DNA from 3 places in the Streptomyces sp. NPDC087310 genome. Region 1 is predicted to be linked to each of the others. Evidence: riboswitches for the same ligand, from Rfam matches in the RefSeq annotation. Region 1 holds a riboswitch; each other region holds the start of a gene.
What was found. A riboswitch is a leader RNA that binds a small molecule or an ion and turns the genes downstream of it on or off. The one in region 1 is predicted to bind S-adenosylmethionine.
Positions count from the first base shown of each region.

Region 1 (3,268 bases):
CTGGAAGTCGTAGCTGACCGACGGCAGGTCGTTGGGGTAACCGGTGGCGTGCGACTCCTGGTTGGGCAGCGCGAGATCCAGCCGTTGCGAACAGCCGTGGTAGAGGTAGTACCCCTGCCAGACCGAGCCGCTGCCGAGCTTGGCCAGCGCCAGCGCGGAGACGTCCGCGGTCCGCACCAGGGGCCGCCGGTGGTACGCGACGGCCATGCCCGAGCCGAGCTCACAGGTGAGGTACGGGTAGCGCCGGTCGTCCGGCACCCCGCGGCTCGCCCGCGTCGCGGAGCGCAGATCGGCGCCGATGGCGGGGTCGTCCCTGACCGGGGTGAAGAAGTAGTGCCGGCGCATCTCCCGCGCCCAGCCGTCGTGCGCCTCCGCCCAGAACGCCTCCGGGTAGCCGCCGTACACCGGCAGCAGGAGATCGCGCGGGAGGTCGGCGGCGTCCCACCCCGTGGCGGTCCACAAGGGCGCGGCGATGCCCGCGGCCTCCGCGACGCGGCGCAGCGTCGCCAGATGCGCGGGCGCGTCGTACAGCTCGTTCTCGATCTGTACGGCGACGACGGGACCGCCCTCGTCGTAGGAGAGGCCGCGCAGCTCCCGGCCGATCCGGGCGAAGTACCGCTCGACGAGCGCCAGATAGGCCGGATCGTCCGTGCGCGGGACGCAGCTGGCGCCGTCGAGCCAGTCCGGGAAGCCGCCGCCCCGGCACTCACCGTGCGACCAGGGGCCGACACGGACGGCGACGGACAGCCCGAGGCCGCCGCAGAGCAGGACGAAGCGGCGCAGATCGCGGCCGCCGTCGAAACGGAAGGTCCCGCGGCTCTCCTCGTGCTGGTTCCAGAAGAGGTAGGTGGCCACGGTGTCCACCCCGCCGGCCCGGATCTTCAGCAGCTCCTCGCGCCACTCGGCGGCCGGATAGCGGCTGAAGTGGAATTCCGCCATCACCGGAAGCCAGGGGACCCCGCCCCGCAGGATCCTGCGGCTGTCGGGGACCAGCGGGACGCGTACGCCGTCCGGGCTGCCCATCGACAGGTGACCCGACGGTCCGGGCGGGGGAGTGTGCAGGTCATGGGCGTGCAGCGACAACACGACGGACGGCTCCTGCGTCGGCGGACGGCGGGGAAGATCGCCTCATCGTCGGCACGGTCCAGGACCGTGTCAAGAAGCACTCCTCGCCCAGGCGCGCCACGGGGGAGCGGCACATCTGGCCGGTATCAGTCTTTCCCGATCCGCCGTCCTGTGATCCAGGTGTGATGTTCATGTGATCCACCTCGTCTTCAGATCGCCGCCACGGGGTGTTACGTTTCTCGATGTCACGAGTCCCAGCGACAAGCCCCGGCTTGCTGGGCGGCAACCCTCCTTCTGCGGTGGGGTGCCCCGGGTGATGACACGGCTCCACGCGCACACCGATGTGCCGGGAGCAAGCGCGGACCTGTCAGCCAGGTCCAGTACCTGGGACGGGAGCACGAGATGACAGCGGACGCGGTGCCTCACAGAGCGTCGTCCTGGTGCCCCGTCCAGCGGCCCCCGCTCGTCGAGCGGCCGGCGAACCATCACCCACGGGCCGGCGCGCCGTACGACGCCACCCCGCACCGAGGAGCCCTTCCCTCATGAGACCTGCCCTGTCACGCCCTCGCGGGCGACGCTCCCTGCTCGCCCTCGCCTCGGCCGTCACCGTCCTCGCCGCCGTCGCCGGCTGCGGTGTCGACACCGGCGGCTCCGGCGATGGCGGGTCCGGTACCAAGGGGGAGCAGATCACCGTCACCGCGTTCGCCGGCCCCTGGGGTGAGCTCTTCAAGAAGTCCTTCGTCGCACCGTTCGAGAAGGACACCGGCATCAAGGTGAACCTCGTGTACGGGGCCGACTCGGCCTGGCTCACCAAGCTCCGCGCCGCGGGCGGCAAGGACGCGCCGTTCGACGTCGTCGCCCTCACCCCCGGCTCCCTGCACCAGGCGGTCGGCGGCGGTCTCCTCCAGCCGCTCAAGACCGGCGACCTGAAGAACTGGAAGCAGCTCGACCCGGTGCTCACCCAGCAGTCCACGGTCGACGGCTCCTCCTACGGCGTACCGCTGACCACCGGCTCCAACGGTCTGCTCTACCGCACCGACAAGATCAAGCAGGCGCCGCGGGACTGGACCGACATCTTCGACAAGAAGTACTGCGGCCATGTCGCGCTGCCCCCGCTGACCTACAACGCGGGCCTGGAGTTCTTCTCCGCGCTGGTCTCCCAGGACGGCGGCAAGCTCTCCGACCCCGCCGACGTCGACAAGGCGTTCAAGAAGCTCGCCGCGCTCAAGGGCTGCGTCTCGGCGTACCCGGCGGACGCGGGCAGCGTCTCCACCGTCCTGCAGAACGGCGACGCCTGGATCGTGCCCTTCTGGGACGGCCGCGCCTTCGCCATGGCCAAGGAGGGGCAGCCGATCGGCTTCAGCTACCCGGCGTCCGGCGCCGTCGGCGCGCTGACCTCGTACTACGTGCCCAAGGGCAGCGCGCACACCAAGGCCGCCTACACGTTCCTGAACTACCTCAGCGCCGCCCAGCACCAGAAGCCCTTCGCCGAGGGCACCTTCTACGGCGCGGGCAACGACACCATCGACTACAGCCCCGACTTCAAGGACAAGGTCAAGTACGGCGAGGCCGTCTACAAGACCTTCACCTGGGTCGACTACAAGACGGCGACCCCCAAGCTGAACGAATGGCAGCAGCGGTGGAATCAGATCTTCAAGTGACCGGGCAGCGGCACGACACCGGCGGCGGGACCGCCGCGCACATCGACATCGAGGGTCTGGCCGCCGGGTACGAGGGGCAGCGCATCCTCGACGTCGACCGGCTCTCGATCCGGCGCGGCGAGTTCCTCTCCGTCCTCGGCCCCAGCGGCTGCGGCAAGACGACCCTCCTCAACAGCCTGGCGGGGTTCGTCCGCCCCACCGCGGGCCGGATCACCCTGGACGGCACCGACCTCACCGACGTCCCCACGCACCGCCGGGGGCTCGGACTGGTCTTCCAGAACTACGCCCTCTTCCCGCACATGACCGTCGCCGGGAACGTCGCGTACGGACTCAAGGTGCGCCGCACCGAGCGCGCCGAGCGGGACGAACGCGTCGCCGAGGCGCTGCGCCTCGTCGGCCTGGAGGCGTACGCGGACCGCAGGCCGAAGCAGCTCTCCGGCGGCCAGCAGCAGCGGGTCGCCGTGGCCCGCGCGCTGGCCACCCGGCCCGCGGTGCTGCTGCTCGACGAGCCGCTGTCCAACCTCGACGCCAAGCTGCGCCGC
Region 1 is NZ_JBIUYF010000007.1:115,690-118,957, forward strand. Features, by position in the region: gene ACIO3P_RS26400 (beta-galactosidase) at 1-1,086, opposite strand, end outside; SAM riboswitch class IV at 1,309-1,430, shown strand; gene ACIO3P_RS26405 (ABC transporter substrate-binding protein) at 1,608-2,726, shown strand; gene ACIO3P_RS26410 (ABC transporter ATP-binding protein) at 2,693-3,268, shown strand, end outside.

Region 2 (3,268 bases), on a different contig from region 1:
GGAGTACAAGGAGATCACCAGCGGCCACGGCCACCACTGATCGCCCGGCCTGAAACAGGTCGCCACCACCGAGGGCCCCGGCCCGGTCTCCCCAGGGAGCCGGCCGGGGCCCTCGGCGTGTGTGCCCGTACGTCCGCCGCGTCCGGAGTACGGGCACCCCTCCGCCGGGCGCGGCGTACGCCGATAGGCTTGCGGCCGGGCCGTACGCCGTCACGCCGTACGAAGCCCACGCAGCCGTCCCAGACACCCAGGAGCGAGCATGAGCGCTGTTACCCCCGTCGGAGGCGACACCGTGGCGGCCCGCACCTGGCCCGGCGTACTGAACCCCCTGCTGCGCGGCGAGAACCTGTCCACCGACGACACGGCGTGGGCCATGGACCGCATCATGAGCGGCGAGGCCACCGACGCGCAGATCGCCGGCTTCGCGGTCGCGCTGCGGGCGAAGGGCGAGACCGTCGAGGAGGTCTCGGGGCTGGTCCGCGCGATGTACGCGCACGCCAACACCATCGAGGTGCCCGGCCGTACGGTCGACATCGTCGGCACCGGCGGCGATCTCGCCAAGACCGTCAACATCTCCACGATGTCCGCGATCGTCGTGGCGGGCACCGGCGCCAAGGTCGTCAAGCACGGCAACCGCGCCTCGTCCTCCGCGAGCGGTGCCTCCGACGTACTGGAGAAGCTCGGCGTCAATCTGGAGCTGACGCCGGGGCGGGTCGTGGAGGTCGCGGAGGAGGCGGGCATCACGTTCTGCTTCGCGGTCAAGTTCCACCCGGCGCTGCGGTACGCGGCCAAGGCGCGCAAGGAGCTGGGCGCGCAGACCACCTTCAACATCCTCGGCCCGCTCACCAACCCGGCCAGGGTCAGATCCCAGGCCGTGGGCGTGGCGGACGCGCGGATGGCGCCCATCGTCGCCGGGGTGCTCGCCGCCCGCGGCAACTCGGCGCTGGTCTTCCGCGGCGACGACGGGCTCGACGAGCTGACCACCACCGCGACCTCGCGGGTGTGGACCGTACGGGACGGCGAGGTCACCGAGCAGCCCTTCGACCCGCGGGACGTCGGGCTGGAACTGGTCCCCGTGGAGGCGCTGCGCGGCGCGGACGCCTCGTACAACGCCGATGTCGCCCGCCGGCTGCTGGCCGGCGAGGGCGGACCCGTACGGGAGGCCGTGCTGCTCAACGCGGCGGCGGCGCTGGTGGCGCTCGACCCGACCGGGGACCCGCTGGAGACCCAGCTCGTGGCGGGGATCGCGCGGGCCGCGGAGGCGATCGACTCGGGCGCGGCGCGGGACGCGCTGGCCCGCTGGGTGGCGGCCAGCAACGCCTGACCGCTTGACGGAGGGAGGGGCCGGGACGCGGAACACGCGCCCGGCCCCCTCCTGTTGGACGGGCCCGTCCCGTATCGCGGACGGCGACTTGGGCGGTCCGCGCCCCTGTGCCATACTTTCGGCCAAGGTCATGAGTGACAGCGATTAAGGCCCCGGCTCGCTGTCCGGCAACCCTCCGTCCGTGGCGGGGTGCCCCGGGTGAAGACCAGGCCGTAGGCAGCGAGGTCTGCGGCAAGCGCGGACCCCTTGCCACCTTTGGGGTCCTGGTCCTCAAGGGAGCAGTCTCGTGAGCAAGCGAATGCGTTAGGGCTTCAGGATCCGTCGGATCCTCGCCCCTTCTTCAACCACCTCCGCGCGGTCCGTTCCGTGCGTCGAGGCATCCCCGCATCATCCGGCGCCGCTCCGTCGTGGAGTCGTGGAGCCGTGCGGGTCCTGAAGCCGTTCCGACTTTCCTCGCCGGGAGACAACGCCATGTCCGCACGCCCGAACGCCGCCGCCCCCACCGCCACCGCCTTCGTCGCCCCCACCGCCGACGACCCCGCCTGTGCGGCCCCGCTCCCCGTGCTCGGCGCCGATGTGACCGTCCCCCTCGTCACCGGCGGCGAGGTGACGTACGCGGCCCTCGACTACGCGGCCAGCGCCCCGGCCCTCCAGCGGGTGTGGGACGACGTCGCCGCGTACGCCCCGTACTACGGCAGTGTCCACCGCGGCGCCGGCTACCTCTCGCAGCTCTCCACGGACCTCTTCGAGAACAGCCGCCGCACGGTCGCGGAGTTCCTCGGCTGCCGCGCCGGCGACCAGGTCGTCTTCACCCGCTCGACCACCGACTCGCTCAACCTGCTGGCCGCCGCGCTGCCCGCCGACTGCCAGGTCTTCGTCTTCGAGACCGAGCACCACGCGTCCCTGCTGCCCTGGCGCGACGCCCGGGTCACCTACCTCAACGCCCCGCGCACCACGGACGAGGCCGTCGCCACCCTGGAGCGCGCGCTCGCCTCGCGCGACCCGCAGGGCCCGGCGCTGGTCTGTGTGACGGGTGCGTCCAACGTGACCGGTGAGCTGTGGCCGGTACGGGAGCTGGCCGCCGCCGCACACGCCCACGGCGCCCGGATCGTCCTCGACGCCGCGCAGCTCGTACCGCATCACGCGGTGGACATCGCGGATCTCGACGTCGACTGGATCGCCTTCTCCGGCCACAAGCTGTACGCGCCGTTCGGCTCCGGAGTGCTCGCGGGCCGCGCCGACTGGCTCCAGTCCGCCGAGCCGTACCTCGCGGGCGGCGGCGCCAGCCGCAAGGTGGCGCGCCGTGCCGACGGCGGTGTGGACGTCGACTGGCACACCACGGCCGCCCGGCACGAGGCGGGCTCGCCCAACGTCATCGGCGTCTACGCGATCGCCGCCGCCTGCAAGGCGCTCACCGAGGCCGGCTTCGACGCGCTGGCCGCGCGGGAGCAGCGGCTGGTCGCCGAGGTGCGCGCCGGTCTGGCGGAGGTGCCCGAGGTCAAGGTGCTCTCGCTCTTCGGCGACGACGCGGCGCGGGTCGGCGTGCTGTCGTTCGTGGTCGAGGGGTGGAACAGCTCGCACTTCGCCGCCGCGCTCTCCGCGGAGTACGGCATCGGCGTACGGGACGGTCTGTTCTGCGCCCACCCGCTGGTCAGGACCCTGCTGGGCAGCGACCCGCAGGACCCGGGGGAGTGCGGCGCCCCGGAGGCGGAGCCGGGCGAGCGCTCGCTCAACGCGATCCGGGTCAGCTTCGGCGCGGGGACGCCGGACGAGCACGTGGAGCGCTTCGTGCGGGCGGTGCGGGAGCTGGTGAGCGACGGCGCGCGGTGGAACTACCGTACGGAGGACGGCCGTTGCGTCCCGGACCGGGACGGCGCCGCCGCGTAGCGCTGACGTACCCGCCGGAGGCGGTCCTACGCGTCGAGTCCGATCGCGAAGGCCGCC
Region 2 is NZ_JBIUYF010000001.1:557,871-561,138, reverse strand. Features, by position in the region: gene ACIO3P_RS02065 (ubiquinol-cytochrome c reductase cytochrome b subunit) at 1-40, shown strand, start outside; gene trpD (anthranilate phosphoribosyltransferase) at 260-1,324, shown strand; SAM riboswitch class IV at 1,451-1,568, shown strand; gene ACIO3P_RS02055 (aminotransferase class V-fold PLP-dependent enzyme) at 1,796-3,211, shown strand; gene ACIO3P_RS02050 (Lrp/AsnC ligand binding domain-containing protein) at 3,238-3,268, opposite strand, start outside.
Region 2: another riboswitch for S-adenosylmethionine. It lies ahead of ACIO3P_RS02055 (aminotransferase class V-fold PLP-dependent enzyme); the one in region 1 lies ahead of ACIO3P_RS26405 (ABC transporter substrate-binding protein).

Region 3 (3,268 bases), on a different contig from region 1:
ATCGAGATGCCCGCGCCCGCCGGCGTGGCGGTCTCCAGGCCCTGTTCGAAGCGGACGTCGTCGTCGTTCACGTACACGTTGACGAAGCGGCGCAGCTTGCCCTGGTCGTCCAGGACGCGCCCGGCGATGCCCGGGTGGTTCGTCTCCAGCGACTGGATGACCTCGGAGAGGGTGGCGCCCTCCGCGGGAACCTCGGCCTGGCCACCGGTGTAGGTGCGCAGGATGGTGGGGATACGGACCTTGACGCTCATGGTGGGAAGCCTTTCTCGGTGTCGGTGGTCAGCTCACGACGTGTCAGCTCACGACGTGGTCAGCTCGCGGCGAGGCCCGCGTCGCGGAACGCGTCGAGGCTCGGGCGGATCGTCGCCGTCGGGCCGGTCGTCGGGGCCACGGCGTCCAGCGTCTTGAGCCCGTCACCGGTGTTGAGGACGACGGTGGTGAGGGCCGGGTCGAGCACGCCCGCCTCGATGAGCTTCTTCGTCACGCCGACGGTCACGCCGCCCGCGGTCTCCGCGAAGATGCCCTCGGTGCGCGCCAGCAGCTTGATCGCGTCGACGATCTGCTCGTCGTTGACGTCCTCCACCGCGCCGCCGGTGCGCCGGGCGATGTCCAGGACGTACGGGCCGTCGGCCGGGTTGCCGATCGCCAGGGACTTGGCGATGGTGTCCGGCTTCTGCGGCCGTACGACGTCGTGCCCGGCCTTGAAGGCGGTGGAGACCGGCGAGCAGCCCTCGGCCTGGGCGCCGAAGATCTTGTACGGCCGGTCCTCGACGAGGCCGAGCTTGATCAGCTCCTGGAGCCCCTTGTCGATCTTCGTGAGCTGCGACCCCGAGGCGATCGGGATGACGATCTGATCCGGCAGCCGCCAGCCGAGCTGTTCGCAGATCTCGTACGCGAGGGTCTTGGAGCCCTCTCCGTAGTACGGCCGCAGGTTGACGTTGACGAAGCCCCAGCCCTCGCCCAGCGGGTCGCCGATGAGCTCGGAGCAGAAGCGGTTGACGTCGTCGTAGTTGCCCTCGATGCCGACCAGGTCCCCGCCGTACACCGCGGCCATGACGACCTTGCCCTGCTCCAGGTCGTGCGGGATGAACACGCAGGAGCGGAAGCCGGCGCGGGCCGCCGCGGCGCCGACGGCGCCGGCGAGGTTGCCGGTGGAGGAGCAGGAGAGGGTGGTGAAGCCGAAGGCGCGGGCGGCCTCGACGGCGATGGCGACGACACGGTCCTTGAAGGAGTGCGTCGGGTTGCCGGAGTCGTCCTTGATGTGGAGCGAGCCGGTGACGCCCAGCTCACGGGCGAGGTTGTCGGCCTTGACCAGCTTCGTGAAACCGGGGTTGATGTTGGGCTTCGAGGCGACGTCGGCGGGGACGGGCAGCAGCGGCGCGTACCGCCAGATGTTGTCCGGGCCCTCGGCGATGCGCTTCTTCAGCTCTTCGGGGGTGCCGCTCGGCAGGTCGTACGCGACTTCGAGCGGCCCGAAACAGCTCACGCAGGCGAAGATGGGGCCGAGGTCGAAGCGCTCTCCGCATTCGCGGCACGAGAGTGCGGCGGCGGGTCCGAGGTCGACGGTCTCGTTGGCACCGGTCTCGTTCGTACCGGTCGGGACGGTCTGCACAGCCATGATGGCGAGGCCCTTTCTCCTCATCTTCCTCGCGACGTACTTCGCCGCAAGACGGAATTGGCACCTTCCCCACCGTGACCTCGCGGTCGGCGGGAGGGTTGCCGGGACTTCAACGGGCCGTTCCCTCAGTCCCTCTGGATGAGCGCTATGGCGCCGGAGCCTGGGTCCGGTGCGTTTGTTCACGTGATGACCCCGGCATGCGGTGGTCATTCGTGTTGTTCAAGACTGTAACCGAAGGGGTGGAGGGTTGAGATAGTCGTCCGCACCGCGAGATGGATCACGTCGGGGCACATGTCGTGGCACATATCGCACCTCATCAAGGATCGCGCAGGGAGTACCGAACGTGCTGGAAGAGGTGGAGCACTGGCTGACCAGGCGTTCCTGGTCGGCGGGGGACCGTACGCTCGACCGGCTCCTGGCGGCGAAAGCGGCACGCGGCAGCACGGTCAGTGTGGTCCTGCCGGCGCTCGACGAGGAGGAGACCGTCGGCGCGATCGTCGCCGTCATCCGGCGTGAGCTGATGGAGCGGGTCCGGCTCGTGGACGAGCTGGTGGTGATCGACTCCGGCTCCACCGACCGTACGGCCGAGGTCGCCGCGGCGGCGGGCGCGCGGGTGGTGCACCGGGACGCGATCCTGCCGCGGCTGCCCGCACTGCCCGGCAAGGGCGAGGTGCTGTGGCGGTCGCTGCTGGTGACGAGCGGCGACATCGTGTGCTTCGTCGACGCCGACCTGCGGGAGTTCTCGCCGGACTTCGTCTCCGGGATCGTGGGCCCGCTGCTCACCGAGCCGCAGGTGCAGTTCGTGAAGGCGATGTACGACCGCCCGCTGGGCGGCGGCACTGGCGGCGGTACGGGCGGCGGCACGGAGGGCGGGGCCGTCCAGGGCGGGCGGGTGACGGAGCTGGTGGCACGCCCGCTGCTCAATCTGCACTGGCCGCGGCTGGCCGGTTTCGTCCAGCCGCTGGGCGGGGAGTACGCGGCGCGCCGCTCGCTGCTGGAGCGGCTGCCGTTCCCGGTGGGGTACGGCGTGGAGCTGGGCCTGCTGGTGGACGCGCTGCACACGGTGGGGCTGGACGCGCTGGCCCAGGTGGACGTGGGTGTACGGCTCCACCGTCACCAGGACGACCGGGCGCTGGGGCGGATGGCCGCGGCGATCTACCGTACGGCGCAGCTCCGGCTCCAGCGGGGCCATCTGGTACGGCCGCGGCTCACGCAGTTCGAGCGGGGCGAGGACGGTTTCACGCCGCGGACGCACGCGGTGGACACGGAGGAGCGTCCGCCGGTGCGGGAGATCGCGGAGTACACGGCCGGACGCGCGGCGTAACGTCGGATCATCGCACTACTTGCCTACATTCCTCCCTCATGGGCATGAATCTTGCGTTGTCGGGAGCTTCGGAGTTCACGCGGGTGCTGGCGCAGGCCGGGTCCACGGCCGAGCGGCTGTGGCTGCTGGGCGGCATGGCGTTCGCGCTGACCGGCGCCGGGGTGGTCGCGCTGGCTGCGGCGCGCGGGCGGCGCGACTGAGCGGGACGGCGCCGACCGAGCGGGCCGCGCGATCGAGCGGGCGGCGCGGCCGACCCGGCGGGGACGTCACACGCACCGTACGTTTGAGCGTTTCCGTGACGGGCTAGGTTTCGCGACATGGTTACC
Region 3 is NZ_JBIUYF010000005.1:601,977-605,244, forward strand. Features, by position in the region: gene ACIO3P_RS21910 (ubiquitin-like small modifier protein 1) at 1-251, opposite strand, end outside; gene thrC (threonine synthase) at 311-1,618, opposite strand; SAM riboswitch class I at 1,636-1,763, opposite strand; gene ACIO3P_RS21920 (glucosyl-3-phosphoglycerate synthase) at 1,962-2,942, shown strand; gene ACIO3P_RS21925 (hypothetical protein) at 2,981-3,142, shown strand; gene ACIO3P_RS21930 (trehalose-6-phosphate synthase) at 3,260-3,268, shown strand, end outside.
Region 3: another riboswitch for S-adenosylmethionine. It lies ahead of thrC (threonine synthase); the one in region 1 lies ahead of ACIO3P_RS26405 (ABC transporter substrate-binding protein).